DNA from 3 places in the Pseudomonas sp. GW821-FHT11D10 genome. Region 2 is predicted to be linked to each of the others. Evidence: predicted binding sites of a transcription regulator. Region 2 holds the regulator's gene; each other region holds the start of a gene.
What was found. The regulator sigma-54, encoded in region 2, starts transcription at its own class of promoters, with help from an activator protein. The targets are predictions, from matches to a motif close to ANTGGCATNNANNTTGCTNT.
Positions count from the first base shown of each region.

Region 1: flgB (flagellar basal body rod protein FlgB) is a predicted target of sigma-54. The motif match lies at 1,715-1,734, and genes of this name have one in related genera.
Region 3: AC1RT4_RS10965 (flagellar basal body rod protein FlgF) is a predicted target of sigma-54. The motif match lies at 2,569-2,588, and genes of this name have one in related genera.

Region 1 is NZ_JBXARR010000004.1:63,210-67,652, forward strand. It holds gene flgE (flagellar hook protein FlgE) at 1-44, opposite strand, end outside; gene flgD (flagellar hook assembly protein FlgD) at 75-803, opposite strand; gene flgC (flagellar basal body rod protein FlgC) at 819-1,262, opposite strand; gene flgB (flagellar basal body rod protein FlgB) at 1,266-1,673, opposite strand; gene cheR (protein-glutamate O-methyltransferase CheR) at 1,913-2,740, opposite strand; gene AC1RT4_RS13980 (chemotaxis protein CheV) at 2,788-3,720, opposite strand; gene flgA (flagellar basal body P-ring formation chaperone FlgA) at 3,803-4,443, shown strand, end outside.
Region 2 is NZ_JBXARR010000007.1:209,513-213,955, reverse strand. It holds gene lptB (LPS export ABC transporter ATP-binding protein) at 1-634, shown strand, start outside; gene AC1RT4_RS21150 (RNA polymerase factor sigma-54) at 820-2,313, shown strand; gene hpf (ribosome hibernation-promoting factor, HPF/YfiA family) at 2,387-2,695, shown strand; gene ptsN (PTS IIA-like nitrogen regulatory protein PtsN) at 2,707-3,171, shown strand; gene rapZ (RNase adapter RapZ) at 3,174-4,031, shown strand; gene AC1RT4_RS21130 (HPr family phosphocarrier protein) at 4,047-4,322, shown strand; gene AC1RT4_RS21125 (ZIP family metal transporter) at 4,362-4,443, opposite strand, start outside.
Region 3 is NZ_JBXARR010000003.1:174,339-178,781, forward strand. It holds gene AC1RT4_RS10950 (flagellar basal body P-ring protein FlgI) at 1-166, opposite strand, end outside; gene flgH (flagellar basal body L-ring protein FlgH) at 194-889, opposite strand; gene flgG (flagellar basal-body rod protein FlgG) at 943-1,728, opposite strand; gene AC1RT4_RS10965 (flagellar basal body rod protein FlgF) at 1,774-2,514, opposite strand; gene AC1RT4_RS10970 (sigma-54-dependent phenylalanine hydroxylase transcriptional regulator PhhR) at 2,719-4,281, opposite strand.

The DNA of each region.
Region 1 (4,443 bases), on a different contig from region 2:
TTGTTGGCTGCATAGAGACCGCTAAGGCCGATATTGAAAGACATATTCCACTCCTTTGTGCCGGTTAGTCGGCTCTATATACCAATGGTTTGTACTTTGGACAGGGCAACGGTGCCCTTGCCGGACAGGTTGAGCATCAGCTCGCCACCGGTCTGGCTGATCGTCACGCTGGTGACCGTGGCCGGCAGGTAAGTCGCCAGATCCGTCGCGGTACCGTTGATCGACGCGTTGGCCTTGAAGGTGTAAGTACCCACCGGCACCAGGGTGCCGGACGAGTCTTTGCCGTCCCAGGTAAAGCTGGCAGGGCCGGCGGCGCGACTGCCCAGATCGATGGTGCGTACGGTTTTTCCGTCCTTGTCGGTGATGGTCACCGTGCCGCCAGCGATGGAAGACGGGACATTCGCCGTACCGGTCAGCCCCTTGCTCGGATCATCGAGCTGTGCGGTATTGGTCTGCACGATCACGTTGCGGCCAACCAGCGAGGAAGCCTGCAGGGCTTGCGACGAGTTGTAGTTGCCGGCCAGCGAGCTGACGGTACTGTTGAGGGTGGTGATCCCCTCAAGGCTGCTGAACTGCGCCAACTGCGCAACGAATGCGCTGTTGTCCTGCGGATCGAGCGGGTTCTGGTTCTTCAGCTGGGTCACCAGCAATTGCAGGAACGCGTCCTTTCCAAGCGCCTGACCGCCGGTCGCGCTGTTGGTGGCCGAAGCAATGCCGCCGGTGGTGGTGCTACTGGTCTTCTTCGAAGAGTTGGCCAGTATGTCCTTCATCGTCAGGCTGCTGGTGGTATCGGAAACACTCATGGCAGTCGCCCCTTATCACTGACCGAGGGTCAGTACTTTCTGCATCATGGTTTTGGCGGTGTTCATCATTTCGGCGTTGGTCTGGAACGACCGGCTCGCGGAAATCATGTCAGCCATTTCTTCCACCACGTTGACGTTCGGGTAGTAGACGTAGCCCTTGGCGTCGGCCGCCGGATGGTTCGGCTCGTAGCGCGCTTCGAGGTTGCTCTGGTCTTCGACCACGCCCATGACCTGCACGCCCTGGCCGGCTGCGTCCTGGTTCTGGAACAGCGAATTGCTGCCGCCGCTCTGGCCGCCCTGAAACATGGTGGCGAACACCGGGTGACGGGCACGGTAAGTCTGGTCGATGCTCGACGAGACGGTCTCGGCGTTGGCGATGTTCGAAGCCACGGTGTTGAGACGGGTGGTCTGGGCGCTCATGCCGCTGCCGGCAATGTTGAAAACGCTGGACAGGGACATGGATTACTCTCCGCGCAGGGCTGACACCAGCCCTTTGAATTTGCTGTTGAGCAGGGTGAAGCTGGCCTGGAAGCCGACGGCGTTTTCCGCGTAGTTCGACTGTTCCAGCTGGGCATCCACGGTGTTCTGGTCGATCGACGGCTGCATCGGCGTGCGATACATCAGCGACTCGTCGCCATTGCCCAGGCCTTCAGCTTCGATGTGACGGCTGTTGGTCATGTTCAGGGCGATGGTGCCGTTGGCGTTCTTCTGGCTCTGTGCTTCGAGCACTTTGGAGAACTCCAGATCCCGCGCCTTGTAGTTCGGGGTGTCGGCGTTGGCGATGTTGTTGGCCAGCACTTCGGCACGCTGGGCGCGGAAGCCCAAAGCCTTTTCGTGAATGCCGAGCGCTTTATCGAAGCTGATGCTCATGTCGGGAACCTTCAGGTGACCGGATTTTTCGTAACAGGGTTATAGCAAGCGGCGTGCCAGTTTGAGAAAGCCCCGGATTACGGGGCTTTGCTCGGAACCGGCAACGCGGCAATGCCAGAAAAGCGGCAACCGGTTTCCGCCGGATGCCGCTTTTCTGCCGCCTGCCACCCGGCAAAACCTTCAGGCATAAAAAAACGGGAGCCCCTGAGGGCTCCCGTTTCTTGTGTTGCCGGTCTTGATCACTTCGCCTGGTAGATGATCCCCGGGCTGCACTGAACCATCTGGTAATGATCCGGCAGACCGTTCAGCGCCTCGGAAGCGCCAAGGAACAGATAACCGCCCGGCTTCAGCGTGCTGTGGATGCGCAACAGGATGTCCTTCTTCACCTCGGCGGAGAAGTAGATCAGCACGTTGCGGCAGAACACGATGTCGAACTTGCCCAGGCTTGCGTAGCTGTCGAGCAGGTTGAACGAGCGGAATTCCACCCGGTTCTTGATCGGCGCCTTGATCACCCAGCGCCCCGGCCCTTTCGGGTCGAAGTAGCGCTGCAGACGATCGGCGGACAGACCGCGACCGATCGCCAGGCTGTCGTACTCGCCGGTCTTGCAGTTGGTCAGCATGCTGCCGGACAGATCCGTGGCAACGATCTGCACGCCCATCTTCAACTGGCCGATGTTGGACCGCTCGAACTCGTCGATCGACATCGACAGCGAATAGGGTTCCTGACCCGACGAGCAGGCCGCCGACCAGATCCGCAGACGCTGGTTGGGAGCGGCCTTGATCGCCTCGGGCAGCACCTTGTTCTTCAAGACTTCAAACGGATAGGTGTCGCGAAACCACAGGGTTTCGTTGGTCGTCATGGCATCGACCACCTGCTCGCGCAAACCGCTGCGCGGCTGGGTCTGGATGCGCTGAACCAGCTCACCCAAGGACTTGATGCCTTGCTGCTCCATCAGTTTGTTGAGACGGCTCGACACCAGGTACTGCTTGTTTTCACCGAGCAAAATGCCACAGGCTTTTTCCAGGAAGACCCGGAACTGTTCGAAATCCAAATTACCCGTAGACAAATGATGCCGCCTCTTAAATCGTGTTGAACGCCAGGGGCAGAAGGCCCTTAGCTGATATCTGCTGCTTTGATCCGGTCGACTACCCGGGATGCCAGGTCATCAGGACGGAACTTGGCCAGGAAGTCATCGGCACCGACTTTCTTGACCATCGCCTGATTGAACACACCCGACAACGAAGTATGCAGGATGATATGAAGCTTTTGCATGCGAGGGTCGCTGCGGATCTCGGCCGTCAGGGTGTACCCGTCCATCTCCGGCATTTCGATGTCGGAGATCATCATCAGGAACTCTTCTTCCGGCTTCTTGCCCTCGTCGACCAGCTTGCGCAGGTAATCCAGCGCCTGCTTGCCGTCGTTCAACGCCACCACTTCGACCCCGACCGTCTGCAGGCAACGCGTCACCTGCTTGCGCGCCACCGACGAGTCATCGACCGTCAGCACCCGCAGCGACAACGCCTTGCTCTGGGTCTCGACATCCACTACGCCGACCGAAATCGCTTCCGGGGTCGGCGCCACTTCCGCCAGCACCTTCTCGACGTCGATGATTTCGACTAACTGATTGTCGACCCGAGTCACAGCGGTCAGGTAATGATCGCGTCCGGTGCCCTTGGGCGGCGGATGAATCTCTTCCCAGTTCATGTTCACGATACGTTCCACCGAGCGCACCAGGAAACCCTGGGTCTTGGTGTTGTATTCCGTGATGATCACGAACGGACTGTTCTTGTCTTTCAAAGCACCGGAGCCGGTCGCCATCGCCAGATCAAGGATCGGAATGGTCGCCCCCCGGATATTCGCCACCCCGCACACGACAGGACTGGACTTGGGCATCAGCGTCAGTTGCGGGCATTGCAGCACTTCCCGAACCTTGAACACGTTGATCCCGTAGAGCTGCTGGCCGTCGAGACGGAACAACAACAGCTCCAGGCGATTCTGCCCCACCAGTTGCGTGCGCTGGTTCACCGAATCCATTACACCAGCCATGCCCAGACTCCTACACCAACGCCAAGTGTTGTTGCGACGCACATTCATTGCTAAACGGCACGGCGCTTGCTTTTTAACTCGTATGAACGCTCAAACGACATTTTTCCGACGCCTGACACCTCCCCTCCGCAGAGGGCTTTGTGCGATGTCCGCCGTTTGCCTTTTTTTCGCTGGCAGCCCTGCCGGTGCTGATGCGGTTACCTTGCCTGACATGCTTATCGGCGTCACTCAGGGCTTTCTTGAATTCACCGTAGAAGACTATCTGGCTACCAGTCAAACGGAAGGCCGTTATGAAATCGAGGTCAACCAGCTCGACCCACGCATGCGCATGCCTATGTGCGACAAGGAATTGACAGCGACACTGGAGAGTCCGGCACGTCCTCTGGGCCGTGTCACGGTCAAGGTCCGCTGCGAAGGTGCCTCCCCCTGGACGGTGTTCGTGCCCGCTCAAGTCCGCCTGTTTCGCGAGATTGTCACCACCACGCGGCCACTCAAACGCGCCGGCATCATCGAGCCTCAGGACGTGACCTTGCGCGAGCGCGACGTCAGCACGATCAATCAGGGTTTCCTGACGTCGGTGGATGAAGCCATCGGACAGAAATTGACCCGACCAACGGTCGCCGATCAGGTCATTACCCTGGTGCATCTGGAACAGGCGGAAGTGGTTCGCAAGGGCGATCAAGTGGTGATCACTGCCCGCAGCGGCACCCTCGCCGTGCGGAT
Region 2 (4,443 bases):
CGTCGGCCTGCTCGGCCCGAACGGCGCCGGCAAGACCACCTGCTTCTACATGATCGTCGGCCTGGTCCAGGCCGATCAGGGTCGCGTGCTGATCGATGACCTGGACGTCAGCCACCAGCCGATGCACGGTCGCGCCAAGGCCGGCATCGGCTATCTGCCGCAAGAAGCGTCGATCTTCCGCAAACTGTCGGTAGCCGACAACATCATGGCCATCCTCGAAACCCGTCAGGAGCTCGACAAGGCCGGTCGTCGCAAGGAGCTGGAAAGCCTGCTGCAGGAATTCCACATCAGCCACATCCGCGACAACCTCGGCATGAGCCTGTCCGGTGGTGAGCGCCGCCGCGTTGAGATCGCCCGCGCACTGGCCACGGCACCGAAATTCATCCTGCTCGACGAACCGTTCGCCGGTGTCGACCCGATCTCGGTCGGCGACATCAAGCAGATCATCCATCACCTCAAGGCCAAGGGCATCGGCGTACTGATCACCGACCACAACGTCCGCGAGACACTGGATATCTGCGAAACCGCCTACATCGTCAACGACGGCCAGTTGATCGCCGAAGGCGACTCAGAAACCATCCTCGCCAACAATCTGGTGAAGGAAGTCTATCTGGGTCACGAGTTCCGTCTGTAAGCACGACGGCATTCGACAGCCGTCCGGGTGCTGTAACGTTGAAGCGCACTTTTATAGGCTTTTATTGTTACAGCGCTCTAGGCAAACACGACAGTTTCAGGCATATAATTTGCTTAAGTTTGGCGCTCCGGCGCCCTGTAGTGGATGGCGCATAGCGCCGGCGAATAAGGTGTTAAGCCCCTGCCATGAAACCATCGCTAGTCTTGAGAATGGGCCAGCAGCTGACGATGACACCGCAGCTGCAACAGGCCATCCGCCTGCTCCAATTGTCGACCCTGGATCTGCAACAGGAAATCCAGGAGGCTCTGGAATCCAATCCGATGCTCGAACGCCAGGAAGACGGCGACGACTTCGACAACTCCGATCCCATGGCCGACAACGCCGAACAGAAGCCCAACACCGAGATCCAGGAACCCTCCTATCAGGAGACCGCGCCGACAGTCGACAACCTCGAAGACGGCGAATGGAACGAGCGAATCCCCAACGAACTGCCCGTCGACACTGCCTGGGAAGACGTCTATCAGACCAGCGCCAGCAGCCTGCCAAGCAGCGATGATGACGAGTGGGACTTCACCACCCGCACCTCCGCCGGCGAGAGCCTGCAAAGCCACCTGCTTTGGCAGTTGAACCTGGCACCGATGTCCGACACCGATCGCCTGATCGCTGTGACCCTGATCGATTGCATCAACAATCAGGGCTACCTCGACGAAACCCTCGAAGAAATCCTCGACGCCTTTGATCCGGAACTCGACATCGAGCTGGACGAGATCGAAGCCGTCCTGCACCGCATTCAGCAGTTTGAACCCGCCGGCATCGGCGCACGCAACCTGGGCGAATGCCTGCTGCTGCAATTGCGCCAGCTGTCGGCCAAGACCCCTTGGCTGGCCGAGGCCAAGCGTCTGGTTACCGATTACATCGACCTGCTCGGCAGCCGCGACTACAGCCAGCTGATGCGCCGCATGAAGCTCAAGGAAGACGAGCTGCGCCAGGTCATCGAACTGGTGCAGAGCCTCAACCCCCGCCCCGGTTCGCAGATCGAATCCACCGAAGCCGAATACGTGGTACCTGACGTCATCGTACGCAAGGACAACGAGCGCTGGCTGGTCGAGCTGAACCAGGAATCGGTGCCACGCCTGCGAGTCAACGCCCAGTACGCCGGTTTCGTGCGCCGCGCCGACACCAGCGCCGACAACACCTTCATGCGCAACCAGTTGCAGGAAGCCCGCTGGTTCATCAAGAGCCTGCAGAGCCGCAACGAAACCCTGATGAAAGTGGCCACCCAGATCGTCGAGCATCAACGCGGCTTTCTGGAGTACGGCGACGAAGCCATGAAGCCGCTGGTGCTGCATGACATCGCTGAAGCGGTGGGCATGCACGAGTCGACGATTTCCCGGGTGACCACGCAAAAATTCATGCATACCCCACGGGGCATATATGAACTGAAATACTTTTTCTCCAGCCATGTGAGCACCTCCGAAGGCGGTGAATGCTCGTCCACGGCGATCCGCGCGATCATCAAGAAACTGGTTGCCGCGGAAAATCAGAAAAAGCCGTTGAGTGACAGCAAGATCGCTGGTTTACTGGAGGCACAAGGCATTCAGGTGGCTCGCCGCACCGTCGCCAAGTACCGCGAATCCCTCGGGATCGCGCCTTCGAGCGAACGCAAGCGGTTGATGTAAGCCACGTTACAGCGTTCCAGTGGCAGGCTCTTCGGCCTGCCGCTTTATGCACTGGCAACGAAGGAGAAGCTGTATGCAAGTCAACATCAGTGGACACCAACTGGAAGTTACCCAACCTCTCCGTGAGTACGTTGAGCAAAAGCTCAAGAGGCTTGAGGGACATTTCGACAAGATCACCAACGTGCAAGTCACGATGTGCGTCGAAAAGCTGAAGCAGAAAATCGAAGCCACGCTGCATATTCCCGGCAACGAGGTCGTCGCAAACGCGGAACATACCGATATGTACGCTGCGATCGACGCGCTGACCGACAAGCTTGATAAACAACTCAAAAAGCATAAGGAAAAGACCCAGAGCCTGCTTCAGGGCGCTACCGGTCGATAACCCCCACCCCCATGATCCGACTTGAAAGTATCCTGACCCCCGGCCGTTCCCTGGTGAACGTGCCGGGCGGCAGTAAAAAGAAAGCCCTCGAACAAATTGCCAACCTGATCGCCCGGGAAGTCCCGGATCTGGAGATGCAAGATGTCTTCGAGGCATTGATTGCCCGTGAAAAACTCGGCTCAACCGGTTTTGGCAACGGCATCGCCATTCCTCACTGCCGCCTCAAGGGCTGCGAAGCGCCGATCAGTGCGCTGATGCACCTTGATGCCCCTATCGATTTCGACGCTATCGACGGCGCGCCTGTGGACCTGCTGTTCGTCCTGCTGGTGCCGGAAGCCGCCACCGATGCGCACCTGGAGCTGTTACGCCAGATCGCCAGCATGCTCGACCGCAAGGACGTTCGCGACAGACTGCGCAGCGCGCCAAGCAACGAAGCCTTGTACCAGGTTGTACTGGAAGAACAGAACAGGCCGTAACCATGCGCTTGATCATTGTCAGTGGCCGTTCCGGCTCGGGTAAAAGTACCGCCCTGGATGTCCTTGAGGACAACGGTTACTACTGCATCGATAACCTGCCGGCAGGCCTTCTGCCGGAACTGGCCGAACGCGCCCTGATTCACACCGAGCTGGCGCAGCCACTGGTGGCGGTCTCGATCGATGCACGCAATCTGCCGAGCCATCTGACCCGATTTCCGGAATTGCTTGAAGACGCCCGTGCCAAGCATATTCAATGCGATGTCCTGTACCTGGATGCCGACGAAGAAACGCTGCTCAAGCGCTTCTCTGAAACTCGCCGCCGCCACCCACTGAGCAACGCCAATCGTTCGCTGGCAGAGGCCATTCAGGATGAAAGCGCCCTGCTCGGCCCCATTGCCGATCTCGCCGACCTGAAAATCAACACCACCAATCTCAACCTGTACCAGCTGCGCGATACCATCAAGCTGCGACTGCTGAACCAGCCGGAGCCGGGAACGGCGTTTCTGGTGGAGTCGTTCGGTTTCAAACGCGGCATGCCGGTGGATGCGGATCTGGTGTTCGATGTACGCTGCCTGCCGAACCCGTACTGGAAACCGGAGCTGCGCGCGCAATCCGGTCTCGATCAGCCGGTCGCCGAGTATCTGGCGGCGCAGCCTGAGGTCGAGGAGATGTACCAGGATATTTACACGTATCTGTACAAATGGTTGCCGCGCTTTGCGGCGAGCAACCGCGCTTACGTCACCATTGCCATCGGCTGCACCGGCGGGCATCACCGTTCCGTTTACCTGACCGAACGTCTTGGCCAGGCGCTGCAGAAGACCCTGAAGAACGTCCAGGTTCGCCACCGCGACCTCAGCTAAAGGATTCACACCGCGATGCCTGCTCGTGAAATCGAAATCATCAACAAGCTGGGCCTGCACGCCCGCGCATCGGCAAAATTCGTCGGAGTGGCGGGCCAGTTTCCCGATTGCACGATCAGAGTGGGCCGCACCCCGGAAACCACGGTTGACGGCAAAAGCATCATGGCGATGATGATGCTCGCAGCCGGAAAGGGCACCAAGATCCACCTGAGTACCGATGGCCACCAGGAACAGGAAGCCATGGACGCGCTGGTGACACTGATCAACAACTACTTCGACGAAGGTGGTTGAAAACGCTTGAAGCGAGGGAGCCAGCTCCCTCCTCCCGGCTCATCCCAACGCCGTATCCATCACCATCATCAGACAGAAGCCGATCAGCAATCCCAGGCTTGCCAGCTTCTCATGACCATTG
Region 3 (4,443 bases), on a different contig from region 2:
GCAGGGTGAACGGGGTCTGCGTGGTCTGGTCGCCGGTGCCGTTAAGACCGACCACCAGGCCATAGCCGATCAACTGGTTGGAACGCACGCCGGAAATGCTGGCGATGTCCTTCAACCGTTCGGCTTGTGCATTGAAGGCCGCAGACAGCAACAGCGCAGCCACCATAAAGCTTTTCAGATTCAACGTAGCCACCTAGAAAGGGAACAGCGGGCTGAGGAAGAAACGGTCGAACCAGCCTGGCTGACTCGCATCGGCGAACGAACCGGTGCCCGAGTAGGTGATGCGCGCATCGGCAACCCGGGTCGAGGACACGGTGTTGTCGGTGGCGATGTCATCGGCCCGTACGAGACCGGCGATCCGCACCAGCTCGTCGCCGGTGTTGAGGGTCATCCACTTCTCGCCACGCACGGCGATGATGCCGTTGGGCAACACGTCGGCGACGGTCACGGTGATCGAGCCGGTCAGGGTGTTGCCCTGGGCGGCCTTGCTGTCACCCTTGGTCGCACGATCGCCTTCGTAGCTGGCGCTCAGGCTCAGGTCGCCATCACCGAACGGACTGTTGGTGGTCGCGCTGCCGCCGAACAGCGACGTCAGGCCGATGCCGGTCTTGCTGTTCTTGGCCACCTGCGAGTTGGCGTTCTTGCTGGCCTGGGTCTTCTCGTTCAGGGTGATGGTGATGATGTCACCGACCCGGAACGCCTTGCGGTCGCTGTACAGGTTCTGTTCGAAACCGGCCTGATAGATCGAGCCGTTGTTGGCGGCCGACGGCAACGGTGTGCGCGGCAACACCGGGGCGTAGTAAGGATCATTGGGCTTGGGCGTCGGAGCGACGCAGCCCGCGAGCGAGACGACCCCACTCAATGCCACAACAGATACAAAGCGCTTCATGACCCTTACCTCACGGTGTTGCAGGCGACCTCATGGCCGCCTCATAGACTTGATTACAGATTCTGCGTTACGAACGAGAGCATCTGGTCGGCGGTGGAGATCACCTTGGAGTTCATCTCGTACGCGCGCTGGGTGGTGATCATGTTGACCATTTCTTCCACAGTGCTGACGTTGGAGGTTTCCAGGGTGTTCTGCAGGGTGGTACCGAAACCGTTCAGGCCCGGAGTACCGACTTGCGGCGCACCGGAAGCGGCGGTTTCCAGGAACAGGTTGTTGCCCACCGCTTGCAGACCGGCCGGGTTGATGAAGTCGGCGGTTTGCAGGTTGCCGATCACCTGGGCGGCAGGGTTGCCGGCAACGGTGATCGACACGGTGCCGTCGCGACCTACGGTGAAGGTCTGGGCGTTGTTCGGGATGACGATGGCCGGCTCCAGGGCGAAACCGCTGGCGTTGACGATCTGACCGTTGGAGTCGAGGTGGAAGGTACCGTCGCGGGTGTAGGACGTGGTGCCATCCGGCTGCAGGATCTGGAAGAAACCGCGACCGTCGATGGCCATGTCCAGCGGCTGCTCGGTGGTCTGCAGGCTGCCGGCGGTGAAGTTTTTCTGGGTGCCGACGATGCGCACACCGGTACCCACTTGCAGACCCGACGGCAGTTCGCTGTCCTGGGTCGACTGGGCGCCTGGCTGACGCTTGATCTGGTACAGCAGGTCCTGGAACTCGGCGCGGTCACGTTTGAAACCCGTGGTCGACACGTTCGCCAGGTTGTTGGAAATGGTGGTCAGGTTGGTGTCCTGGGCGGACAGACCGGTTTTGGCAACCCATAGAGCCGGAAGCATTCGATTCTCCTCGTGCGCCTGTTTTACGGCGCGACGTTCTGATAATTAGCTGATCTGCAAGACCCGAGCCATGGCCTGGTCGTCGTCTTTGGCGGTGTTCATCATCTTGACGTGCAGTTCGAACTGCTTGGCCAGGGCCAGCACCGACGTCATCTCTTCCACGGCATTGACGTTGCTCGACTCCAGGAAACCCGACACCAGTTTGACGTTGGCATCGGCCGGCGCAGGCTGGCCGTCCTTGGTGTAGATCGAACCGTCCAGGCCCTTGTTCATGTTCTTGATGTCCGGGTTGACCAGCTTGATGCGGTCGACTTCGGCCATGACGCGCGGGCCCTCGCCCATCGCGCGGATACTGATGGTGCCGTCTTCACCGACTTCCACCTGCTGCTCCGGCGGCACGGCGATCGGCCCGCCATTGCCCATGACCGGCATGCCGTTGCCGGCACGCAATACGCCGAGGGCGTCGATATTGAGGCTGCCGGTGCGCACGTAGCTTTCACCGCCGTTGGGGTTCTGCACGGCGATCCAGCCGTTGCCCGACACGGCCACGTCGAGGTCACGGCCGGTCTGCACCAGCGAGCCCGGCGTGAAGTCGGTGGCGGGCCGTTCGCTCATGGCAAACGCACGCGCCGGAAAGCTGTCACCGAACACCGGCATCGAACGCGCCTGTTCAAGGTCGCGCTGAAAACCGTTGGTGGAGATGTTCGCCAGGTTGTTGGCATGAGCCTTTTGCGCCAGTGCGTTCTGGCTGGCGCCGGTCATTGCCACATAAAGGTACTTGTCCACACTCTTTCCTCTGCATGCCGGACGTTTGCCGCCCACCGCTGTACTGCTGAGCCATAAGCAATTTGCAGACCAACTTTTTTCTGGCGGCCGAGGGCCCGGTAAACAAAGGACTTGAGGGATTTTGCGCAGAGGAGGGAAATGTATCGAAGACGAAAAACCGGCGGTGTCATGCCGCTTGGCGGCAAACACCCGATCCGGCCGTGATCATTCGGACGCGTCCTTGCCGACTTCGTACTCACGCAGCTTGTTGGCAATCGTGGTGTGCGAAACCCCGAGCCGCTTGCCCAGTTGCCGGCTGCTCGGATGCTCGGAATACAAGCGTTCCAGCACCGCCTTCTCGAAGCGCCCGACAATCTCGTCCAGCCCGCCTTCGAGGGAGAAATCGCCGAGCGGCTGACGCACGCCGTAATCCGGCAGGCGAATGTGCTCGGCCTTGACCGTGCCGCCGTCGCACAGCGAAACCGCCTGGAACAACACGTTCTCCAGTTGCCGCACGTTGCCTGGCCAATGGTAATGACTGAGCCGGTCCATCGCCGCCGGCGCCAGTTTCGGCAACGGGCAGCCGATCTGCCGGCTGGCCTGATCGAGAAAGTGTTCCACCAGCGGCGTCAAACCGTCGAGGCATTCGCGCAGTGGCGGGATGTGCAGCGACAGCACGTTCAAGCGGTGATACAGATCCTGGCGAAACTCACCTCGTGCGCACAGCTCCGACAGGTCGACCTGGGTTGCGCAGATCACCCGCACATCCAGGTAAACCTCTTCATCACTGCCCACCCGCCGGAAGCAACCGTCCTGCAGGAAGCGCAGCAATTTCACCTGCAAGCGCGGACTCATTTCGCCAACGCCATCGAGGAACAGCGTGCCGCCCGCCGTCAGCTCCAGCAGCCCGAGCTTGCCTTCGGCCCGCGCGCCTTCAAAGGCCCCGGGGCCGTAGCCGAACAGTTCGGTCTCGGCCATCGACTCCGGCAGCCCCGCGCAGTTGAGCGCCATCAACGGCGACTGACCGCGCGGGCTCGCCAAATGGCAGGCCCGCGCCAGCAATTCCTTGCCGGTGCCGGTTTCACCTTCAATCAATAGCGGTGCATCCAGCGGCGCCATACGTCGCGCTTCACGCACCACCGCTGCCATCACTTTCGAGCTCTGGAAGATGCTGTCGAAGCCACGCAACTCTTGTTTGCGCACGTTATAGATGCGCTCACCGACGCGGTCCGCACGGTGCAAGGTCAGCACGGCACCGGCCATGGCCTCGCTGTCGTCGTGCTCCGATTGCAGCGGCGCGATGTCGGCCAGAAAGATGTCACCCTTGACCTTGACCCGCATGCCGTTGATTCGCGATTTGTTGGCGCGCACCAGTTCCGGCAGGTCGAAATCCTCGGCGTAACGCGACAACGGAATTCCCGGCACCTCGTCCACCCGCACCCCGAGCAACTGCGCCGCCGCACGGTTGGCGGCAACGATGGAGCCGCCCATGTCGATCGACAGCACCGGAAACTCCAGCGCACCGAGCAGCGCATTCAACTCCATGTGCCGCCGCTCGCTGGGCATCAGCCCTACCCGCTTGACGCCGAACACCCCGGCAATCGCCTCGAACTTGGGTCGCAACGCCTGGAACTGAATGTTGATCAGGTTCGGGCAATGCAGGTAGATCGCGTTGCCATGCTCACCGCCCACCTCGCCACGGGCGACGTTGATCCCGTACTCCACCAGCAGATTGAGAATGTCGCGCAGGATGCCGATGCGGTTCTGGCAGTGGACTTTGATACGCATATAAAGGCCCGAAACAGGTGAAGAGGCGGTCTGACGCCGGAATTTTCTGCGCAGCGCGCAAGATAGTCGTCAAGATTATGTGACAGCTATCGGCCTTTTCAAACCCGACAGTCACCGCAAACACGACTTATCGCACGAAGCGTAACGAAAATTTTACGAATT